Regions from separate parts of the Streptomyces sp. W16 genome, predicted to be linked through region 2. Evidence: riboswitches for the same ligand, from Rfam matches in the RefSeq annotation. Region 2 holds a riboswitch; each other region holds the start of a gene.

Region 1 (3,198 bases), on a different contig from region 2:
GAGGACGCGCGGTCGGCGTGCTTCGAGTTCGAGGTGCCGGCCGAGACGTGGGTGCTGGGGCGGCCGAGGGTGCGGCTGCGGCTGGCCTGCGAGGTGGAGCGCGGGCAGGTCATCGCGCGGCTGTGCGACGTGGCCCCGGACGGCGCGTCGACCCTCGTTACCCGGGGTGTGCTGAACCTGTCGGCGCGGCACGGGCGGGACCGGGCGGTGCCGTGGACGCCCGGTGCCGCCGAGGACGTGACCTTCGAGCTGAACGGCATCGGGCACGCGTTCCCGCCCGGGCATCGCATCCGGCTCGCGGTGTCGTCGGCGTACTGGCCGTGGATCTGGCCGCAGCCGGAGTCGGCGGCGGGCTTCACACTGGATCCGGAGGGGAGCGCGCTGGAACTTCCGGTGCGGGAGCGGGAGTTGAGCTCCAGTATTCAGTTCGACGAGCCCGAGGAGGCCGAGCCGCTCGGGGTCAACTACCCGGCCACATTTGACGAGCCGCGGCCCGAGCGGCTGGTGGTGCGGGACGTGGCGAAGGGCGAGTGGCGGCTTGAGGTGGACCCCCGGTACGGCGGCACGCGCGTGTATCCGGACGGTTTGGAGTTCACCGAGGACGCGCTGGAGACGTACACGATCGACGAGTCGGACCCGTTGACGGCGCGTACGCGGTCCGACTGGTCGATCCGGCTGCACCGGCCGGAGCAGGCCTGGGACACGACCGTGCGCACGCGGTCGGAGATTACTTGCGACGAAACGGACTTTATTACCTCGAACGAGGTGATCTGCACCGAGGGCGACGAGGTGATCTTTCACCGGACTTGGGAGAAAAGGATTCCGAGAACTGCCAGTTGAGGTCGAATGCCCGATTTGCCGTTCTTAATCCTCCCGTGAGTTGGGTCACGCATTTCTGTGCATGGCCTGTGTCCCGGTTCGTTCGCGTTTCCCCTTGTGGTGATTGACAGTTGACCCTTGGCTTGCGCAAAGGATCAAGTGCCCCATACGCCTCAGACCAAGGTCAATAGGGGTTAGGTGTGATTCCGCCACTTGTTCCGGACATGTGCTCTCGCATACGTTCCGGGCCTGTCGAGCGGAACGCCGAATCCTGCCGCCGCCCGGCATCCCAGTCACGAACTTCTCGCACGGCAGGAGCGGGGGACCCAGGTAAGTCGCCGGACCGGTATCGCACCGGGACGGCTTGGGGTTAAGTCACGTCCGCAAGGGCGCGGCCGGGCACCTCCCAGCCCGAACCCGACAGCTCACCTCGCAGGCGACGGAGAGGAACCTCGTCATGCCTGCAACCGCTCAGTCCCGCCGCGCCCGCCTTGTCCGCCGTGTCGTTGTCGCCGGTACCGGTGTCGCGATCCTCGCCCTGCCCGTCGTGGGTGCGACCACCGCGTCCGCGGCCACCACGTCGACCGCTTCGACCACTGTCGCCGGGTACCCCAACACCCTTGACGGGTGGATCCGGGAGTCGCTCGCGATCATGGCGCAGAAGGGGATTCCGGGTACGTACAACGGGATTTACCGGAACGTGATCCGTGAGTCTTCCGGGAACCAGTACGCGATCAACAACTGGGACTCCAACGCGGCGGCCGGTACGCCGTCGAAGGGGTTGCTTCAGGTGATCGACCCGACGTTCAACGCGTATCACGTTGCCGGGACTTCGTTTGATCCGTATGACCCGGTTGCGAACATCACGGCTGCTTGCAACTACGCGGCGGCGGTGTACGGGTCTATCGACAACGTGTACGGCGCTTACTAGAAACTGTTGGATCAGCCACGACGGGTTGTTTGTTCGTCTGCAGCGCCGTCGTGGCTGGTCGCGCAGTTCCCCGCGCCCCTAAAAGACGGGCTCGTTTCAGCTGAAGAGTCTTTCCAGTACGGCCGCGATGCCGTCGTCCTCGTTCGACAGCGTCACCTCGTCCGCCACCGCCTTGAGTTCGGGATGAGCGTTGGCCATCGCCACCCCATGCGCTGCCCAGTCGAACATCGGGATGTCGTTCGGCATGTCGCCGAAGGCGATGGTGTCGGACGGGGTCAGGCCCAAGTGGCGGGCGGCGAGGGCCAGGCCGGTCGCCTTGGTGATGCCGAGTGGCTGGAGTTCGACGGTGCCGGGGCCCGACATGGTGACCGAGGCCAGTGAACCGACCACCGAGCGCGCCGTGGACGCCAACTCGTCGTCCTCCAGGGCGGGGTGACGGAGCAACACCTTGCTGATCGGTTCGGACCAGAGGTCGTCGCGCCGGCCCACCCGCACGGCGGGGAGCGTGGGGTGCGGCATCAGATAGCCGGGCTCGATGAGCGTGAGGCCGTCCACTCCGTCCTGGTCGACCGCCGCGTACACCTGGCCCACTTCCGCCTCGATCTTGCCGAGCGCGGTCTCCGCCAACTCCCGGTCCAGGGTGACCGACCAGAGCAGACGGTCCGCGCCGGCGTCGTACAACTGCGCGCCCTGTCCGCACACCGCGAGCCCCCTGCTGCCGAGGTCTTCCAGGAGCGGTCGCACTCTCGGGGCGGGCCGGCCGGTGACGACCAGGTGCCGGGCGCCGGCCGCCGCCACCCTCGCGAGTGCGATGCGGGACCGGTCGGAGAGCGTGTCGTCGCCGCGCAGCAGCGTCCCGTCCAGGTCGGTGGCGATCAGTGCATATGCGAGGGGTGCGGCCATGATCAGAGAATACGGATGGAACGCCCCACCGACTCGACACGAACCGGACGGCTGCTGCCTTCACATCCGTTGACCCGTGTTCCGGTTGGTTTGACAGTTACGGCGGTTATGCCGACTCCCGGATCACCAGTTCGGTGGGCAGGATCACGCCCGCCGTGTCCTCGCCGGCGATCTGGGCGAGCAGCATGCGGACCATCTCGGCGCTGATGCGGTCGTAGGGCTGGCGCATGGTCGTGAGGGCCGGGGTGAGCGCCGTGGCCGCCGCCGAGTCGTCGAAGCCTCCGACAGCGATGTCATCGGGGACCGAACGGCCGGACTGTTGCAGGGTGTTGACGACTCCCAAGGCCATCAGGTCGGAGGCTACGAACACCGCGTCTATGTCGGGGGCCTGGGTGAGGAGTCTGCGGGCTGCTTCCTCGCCGCCCGTGCGGCGGTAGTCGCCCTCGACCACCAGGGTGGGGTCGTGCGGGAGGCCTGCCTCCGTGAGGACGTCCCGGTAGCCGGCCAGGCGGTCGGGGCCGCCGGGGGCGTCGAGCGGGCCGGTG
Region 2 (3,198 bases):
GGTCAGGCCCGATCTCCTTGGCCCGGGTGAGCTGATCGGCCACGATCTGGTCGAGCAGCTTCCCGCGCACGGCCAGGTTGGTGTACTCGAAGTCGCCCTCGGGCCGCCGGTCCGCGAGCAGTACCGCGAACCGGTCGGCCCAGCCGACCATCGCCCCGTCGGGCCCGGGGTCGCCGACGCCTTCGGTGAAGCTGTCCCCCACCGCCACGTACGACCCGATCACTGATCTGTTGTCACTCTTCGAATCGTTAGCCACAGCAACCATAATTCACCCTGGACTGTGACCTACGCGATCGTATTTTGGGGTTGACGGGCGGTGAGATAAGCCACTTGTAAAGGGTTGTCCAAAATCGGAATAAGCCTCTGATCAGGGGCGTTGATCCCGGGAACTGCCCTGCGCCGGGCTGCGATGTCAGCCGACGGTGACGCCGTGCGAGCGGAGGTAGGCGACCGGGTCCACGTCCGAGCCGTAGTACGGCGTGGTCCGGATCTCGAAGTGCAGGTGCGGGCCGGTCACGTTGCCGGTCGCGCCGGAGAGGCCGATCTGCTGCCCCTCGGTCACAGTCTGGCCGGCCGAGACGGACAGCTGCGACATGTGGGCGTACTGCGAGTACTCGCCGTCCGCGTGCCGGATGACGACCTCGTTGCCGTAGGCGCCGTCGTAGGCCGCCGAGACGACCGTACCCGCGGCGACCGCCTTGACGGTGGTGCCGGTCGGGACGACGAAGTCGACGCCCGTGTGATAGCCGCTGGACCACATGCTGCCTGCCACGCGGTAGCCGGTGCCGATGGTGCCGCCGGTCACGGGGAGGGTGTAGCCGCTGGAGGTGCTGGTGGTGTCGGAGCTCTGCTTCGCCGACGTGTCCTTCGACGAAGAAGAGGAAGACGAAGTGGACGAGGAGCCGGACGACTTGGTCGTGCTCGCACCCGTGTCCGTGCTCGTGCCCGTCGTGGCCTTCTTGCCGAGGGAGAGCTTGAGGCCCGGGTGGATCAGTGACGGGTCGCCGCCGATGGCCTCGCGGTTGTCCTGGTAGATCTTCTTCCAGCCGCCGCTGACGTCCTGGTCCTCGGCGATCTTCGCGAGCCAGTCGCCCGCCTTCACCGAATACGTCTTGACGCCTTCGGTCTTCGCGGTCGCCGCCTTCTGCGTCACCGTCTTCTCGGTCGCCGGAACCGACTGAACGGCCTTTTCCGGAGCGGAAGTCGAAGTGGCCGCGTGGGCGCCGGTGGCTCCCATGAGCGGAAGGGCGAGCGCGGCGCCGCCGGTTCCGGCTACGGCTATCGAGCGGGTGAGGAGCTGGGACTTCGGACGGCGGTGCTTACCCTTCGCGGGCATGAAGAATTCCTCTCCGGCGCCTGCGGGGTGAGCTGTCGGGTGCGGGCTGGAGATGCCCGGCCGCGCGCTGGTCGCGGCTTTACCCCAAGCCCGTTCCGGAGACCGGAACAGGCGTCTTACCTGTGGGTCCCCCGCTCCTGCCGCATACGGGTGGGTGTGTGCGGAGTCCGGTCGGCGGCAGGATTGGGCGTCCGTCCGGATTGGTGGCGAACGTAAGCGAGGAAGACGCAAAGGGACAAGCAGGAGGTTCCACGGTTTTGGGTTTCCTGTGATCTCCTGTGGGAATTCACAGTCACCCTCCGTGAATTCCCACCCGACTTCTCCCTCAATTCCCCTGGAAAAGCATGCCAATTACGTGAACATGACGAGCGACGTACGGTCACGGATATGACGCTGCTCACGTACAACCCCTCAGGTTCCCTTATTCCAGAGCGAGTTGTAACGAAGGCTGCAATTCGGGCAGAACGCTCAGATGCGACGCAGCCGGAGAACCGTCGCATCGAGGTCACCGCGCAGTCCGGTCCGCAGCCCGTGGTGCAACAGGACGGCGCCACGGTGCACTTCGCCCGTTTCGAGGCATTCGTACGACGCTGTCGGGTCGAGCCCGCGCAGCCGGAGCGCCGGTACCGGCTCGCCGTAGTGCTGTGCCTGGAGCAGGGCGAGGACGACGGCCTCGTCGCCGCGCACGTACTGGACGGCGCTCAGTCCGCCGGTCGGCGGGCGCAGCCGGTGGAGGTCGCCGTGCTGCACGAGCGGCCGGATCTCCTTGTAGAGGCCGATCCACTCGCGGGCCTCGGCGAGTTCCTCCTCGGTCCACTCCGAGAGGTCGCCGCCCACGCCGAGCACCCCGGCCATGGCGCTCACGAAGCGGAAGCGCAGGCTGCTGACCCGGTCGTTGAGCTGGGTGTTCGGGCTGTCGGTGACCCAGGCGGCCATCACGCGCGCGGGGTGGATCTGGCTGAAGCCGTGCTGGATGGCGAGCCGGTCGAGCGGGTCGGTGTTGTCCGAGGTCCACACCTGGTCCGTACGGCTCAGGATGCCGAGGTCGATCCGGCCGCCACCGCCCGAGCAGGACTCGAAGGCCACCCCGGGGTGGGCCTCCCGCAGCCGGTCCAACAGGGCGTACAGGGCGCGCACATGGTCGACCCAGAGGCGCTGCGGATAGGCGTCGCCGGGCCAGCCCGCGTCGGTGAAGCAGCGGTTGAAGTCCCACTTCACGTAGTCGATCGGGGCGCTGGAGAGCAGTCCGTCGAGCTGCTCCCAGAGGTATTCCTGGACGTCCTCGCGGGCGAGGTTGAGGACGAGCTGATTGCGGAACTCCGTCCGCTTTCGTCCCTCTTGGTACTGCACCCAGTCCGGGTGGGCGCGGTACAGGTCGCTGTCCGGGTTGATCATCTCGGGCTCGACCCAGATGCCGAACTGCATGCCCAGTGCGTGCACGCGGTCTGCAAGGGGCTTGAGGCCGGCGGGGAAGCGGTCCGGGTTGGGGGTCCAGTCGCCGAGTCCTGCACGGTCGCTGGTGCGGGCGCCGAACCAGCCGTCGTCGACCACGAACAGCTCGACGCCGGCCGCCGCCGCACGCTGGGCGAGCACCTCCTGCTGCTCCTCGGAGATGTCGAACTGCGTGGCCTCCCAGGAGTTGTAGAGCACCGGGCGGTCCCGGTCGGCGTCCGGGATGACGTACGTCCGCTGGTAGGCGTGCCAGGTGCGGCTGGCGCCGCCGAAGCCGGCGTCGCTCCACAGGGCCGCGAAGAGGGGCGTCGTGAAGGACTCCCCGGCCGCGAGGCTCAGCAGCCCGGACTCGTCGTACCCGGCGCCGCCGGTGATCTGTACGCGCGCGTCCGGGAGTTGGGCCACGGCGA
Region 3 (3,198 bases), on a different contig from region 2:
CGGTCCAGTTGCCGTGCCATCACACCCGGCCCGCCGACCTCCCGGCGTACCACCGCCTCGTCGAGGACCACGCTCAGTTCCAGCGGCGGATCCGCCCGCAGGATGTCCTGCCGGGCCAGCCGCACCTGCACCAGCGCGTCCAGCCGCTCCGGCCCGTCGTTGTCGAGGCCTCCCACGGCGGCCCGGGTCACCGCCCGGGCGTACTCCGGTGTCTGCAGCAGCCCGGGGACCACCGAGGTCTCCAGGGTGCGGATCGTGCTGGCCTGTGACTCCAGGCTGATGAAGTCCCGGTAGGCGGGCGGCAGTACACCGCGATAGGCGTGCCACCAGTGATGCCGGCCGCCCCCGTCGTCGGAGCCCGCCAACACGAGCAGCATGTCCCGAAGTTGTGCGTCGCCGACCTGGTAGGCATCCAGGAGTAACCGGACGTCGGGCGGTTTCACGCCACTCGCGCCGGTCTCGATCCGGCTCACCTTCGACTGATGCCAGCCGACCAGCCGGGCCGCCTCACCGCTGGTGAGCCCCGCATCCGCACGCAACGCGCGGAGTTCGGCGCCCAGTTTCCGGCGGCGCACCGCGGGACCGTACTGCATGGGTTTCTCCTTACTCCTTTCGGGCCGCCCAAATACGGTCTGGGGTCGCAGAGTTCACCGCTTTGAGCGACAGATATATGCATATCTTGGTGGATCGGCACCGTTGGCGACGCGGTAATGGCAGTCTGGCGAAGAAGCACCAGTCCGGGACCGTACTCGAACCATCCGCTCCATGTCGGACACCGGTCCCGCGGGAAAGGGACGACCGCGCCATGGCAGACCATCTGGAAGCATCCGTCACTCTGCCGAGCGATCCCGCCTCGGTCTCCACCGCCCGCTCCTACGTGGTCGGGACCCTCGTGGAATGGGGACTGCCGGCGGACACGGAGGTGGCCGACACCATCCGCCTCATCGTCTCCGAACTCGCCACCAACGCCGTACAGCACACCTTCGGGCAGTCACCCACCTTCACGGTGGACATCGAGCTGGAGCGTGACGAACAGCTGCGCATCGGAGTCACCGACAGCCATCCCCGCTTCCCGAAACGCCTGCCGGCCGCCGTCCAGCAGGACAACGGCCGAGGCATGGTGATCATCCGCTGGCTGACCGCGGAGTGCGGGGGCAAACTCAGGGTCCGGCCGACCACGGAGGGCGGCAAGACGGTCTCCATCGAAGTGCCCTGGACGGTACCGGCCCGGCCGGTGACCGCGGCGGGCCAGCAGGAGCCGTAGGCCGCACCGCGAACGTCCAGGAACACCCGAGGGGGTGGCGGCCTGTCAGGTGGCCGCCACCCCCTCGGGAGATATCGGACAGGCCTTAGCTGACCCGGCCGTACCAGACGCTCTTGGTCCAGATCTTCTGCAACCGCACCACGTCCCCGGTCTTCGGGGCGTGCCAGATCTTTCCCTTGCCGGCGTAGATGCCGACGTGGTAGACGCTGGAGCCCGAGTGGAAGAAGACGAGGTCCCCGGCCTTGCGGCTCTTGGCCGAGATGTGGTGGGTCTTGTTGTACTGCTGGGCCGCCGTACGGGGCAGTTTCTTGCCTGCCTTCTTGTACGAGTACAGCGTGAGCCCGGAGCAGTCGAAGCGGCCCGGTCCGGTGGCCCCGTACCTGTACGGGGCGCCCTTCTTGGACGCCGCGACCTGGAGTGCCTTCGTCGCGGGTGTCGCTGCCGCGGCGTCGGATGCGACGCCCGGTATCACGACGGAGCCGCCTACGGCGGCGATGGCGAAGGCCGAGGCCGTACCGGCCCGGACCATCAGCGACGGGACACGATTGAGCGCAGTCATGCGCAACCCTTCGTCAGCCGCCTGTGAAGGATGACCTGTCGGATTCGGGCTGACAAAGTTGCCCGGCCGCTGACGCGGCTTCACCCCAAGGGCTGCTCGACCCGGTCATGGCGTGACCGTCCCGGCGACCCGTCGTGCTTGGGTCCTCCACTCCTGCCGATGCAATCCTGTCGACCTGTCATCCGGGCGGCGGCAGGACTCGGCGTCCGCCCGGATCGCCCCGCCGCTGCGGCGGGGTCTTGTCGTCAGACAGGGATCTTCACCTATGAATGTCCGAAAAGCCCAACGGAATCGGGGATTTGTGGGGTTACTCACCACTCACCCGTTCGGGTGAACGCGTCGGTGTTCGAAGGCGTGTCGAGGGTGCATGACCCTCGGACCAGCACCGGAACACCTCATCCGCCCCTCGGGCTACGCGTGTTGCGCAACCCGGACGGCCGCATGGACGGAGCGGCGACTACACCGAACGGGGGTACGCCGTTCGGCCCGTTTCGCCCCCGCCCGGGACGGTCGCGTGTCCGTCAACGGTCGTCGGAGGGCGCGGGGATGGTGACGCGAGCCGTGCGGCGTTCCCCGTCCAGCACGCGCAGCGCCCGCGCGAGTGTGGGGGCGTGCAGTTCGGTCTCGCCCCGCTGGTGCATCAGGGCCAGCGCGTCCCGCAGTTCGGTGGCCTTGGCCACCAGTGCCTGAGCGGCCCTCAGTCCACGGTACGTGTCCCCGTGATGCGCGGGGTTGATACGGCCCAGCAGGTCGGCCACATCCAGATAACGGTCGATCAACTCGCCCTCGGCACGCGTCAGTGCGGGCAGCGGCGGAAGCTCCGGCGGCAGCATCGTGGCCTCACTCCCCGCCGGGCTCGGTGAGCGAGGTCTTGCGGGTGGACACGATCCGGTCCACCAGCCCGTATTCCAGGGCCTGTTGGGCGTCCAGGATGCGGTCCCGCTCGATGTCCTGGCTCACCTGCTCCACCGTCCGGCCCGTGTGCAGGGCGAGTACGGCCTCCAGTTGGGACCGGGTGCGCGCCAACTCCTCGGCCTGGATGGCGAGATCACTCGCCTGACCCTGGATCGGCTCGGGCAGCGAGGGCTGGTGGAGCACCAACCGTGCGCCCGGCAGCGCCGACCGCTTGCCCGGGGTGCCCGCCGCCAGCAGTACCGTCGCGGTGGTGCCGGCCTGGCCGAGGCAGATCGTCTCCACGTCACAGGTGACGAACCGCAGCGTGTCGTAGATCGCCGACATTGCGGTGAACGAGCCGCCGGGCGAGTTGATGTACAGCGAGATGTCCCGGTCCGGCGCCAGGTATTCCAGGTGCATGAACTGGGCCATCACGTCGTTCGCCGAGATGTCGTCGATCGGCGTCCCGAGGAAGACGATC

What was found. Region 2 has a riboswitch for cyclic di-AMP ahead of R6V09_RS25220 (M23 family metallopeptidase). Riboswitches for the same ligand answer to the same signal wherever they lie in the genome.
Region 1: another riboswitch for cyclic di-AMP. It lies ahead of R6V09_RS10550 (transglycosylase SLT domain-containing protein); the one in region 2 lies ahead of R6V09_RS25220 (M23 family metallopeptidase).
Region 3: another riboswitch for cyclic di-AMP. It lies ahead of R6V09_RS27500 (C40 family peptidase); the one in region 2 lies ahead of R6V09_RS25220 (M23 family metallopeptidase).

Annotation. Positions count from the first base shown of each region.
Region 1 covers NZ_JAWOAI010000057.1:8,785-11,982, forward strand. The annotation lists gene R6V09_RS10545 (CocE/NonD family hydrolase) at 1-840, shown strand, start outside; cyclic di-AMP (ydaO/yuaA leader) riboswitch at 1,104-1,273, shown strand; gene R6V09_RS10550 (transglycosylase SLT domain-containing protein) at 1,277-1,750, shown strand; gene R6V09_RS10555 (HAD family hydrolase) at 1,847-2,653, opposite strand; gene R6V09_RS10560 (LacI family DNA-binding transcriptional regulator) at 2,760-3,198, opposite strand, start outside.
Region 2 covers NZ_JAWOAI010000196.1:9,780-12,977, reverse strand. The annotation lists gene R6V09_RS25225 (SGNH/GDSL hydrolase family protein) at 1-223, opposite strand, end outside; gene R6V09_RS25220 (M23 family metallopeptidase) at 413-1,336, opposite strand; cyclic di-AMP (ydaO/yuaA leader) riboswitch at 1,339-1,503, opposite strand; gene R6V09_RS25215 (alpha-galactosidase) at 1,805-3,198, opposite strand, start outside.
Region 3 covers NZ_JAWOAI010000226.1:11,249-14,446, reverse strand. The annotation lists gene R6V09_RS27510 (helix-turn-helix domain-containing protein) at 1-593, opposite strand, end outside; gene R6V09_RS27505 (ATP-binding protein) at 806-1,264, shown strand; gene R6V09_RS27500 (C40 family peptidase) at 1,350-1,823, opposite strand; cyclic di-AMP (ydaO/yuaA leader) riboswitch at 1,827-2,006, opposite strand; gene R6V09_RS27495 (hypothetical protein) at 2,345-2,656, opposite strand; gene R6V09_RS27490 (ATP-dependent Clp protease proteolytic subunit) at 2,664-3,198, opposite strand, start outside.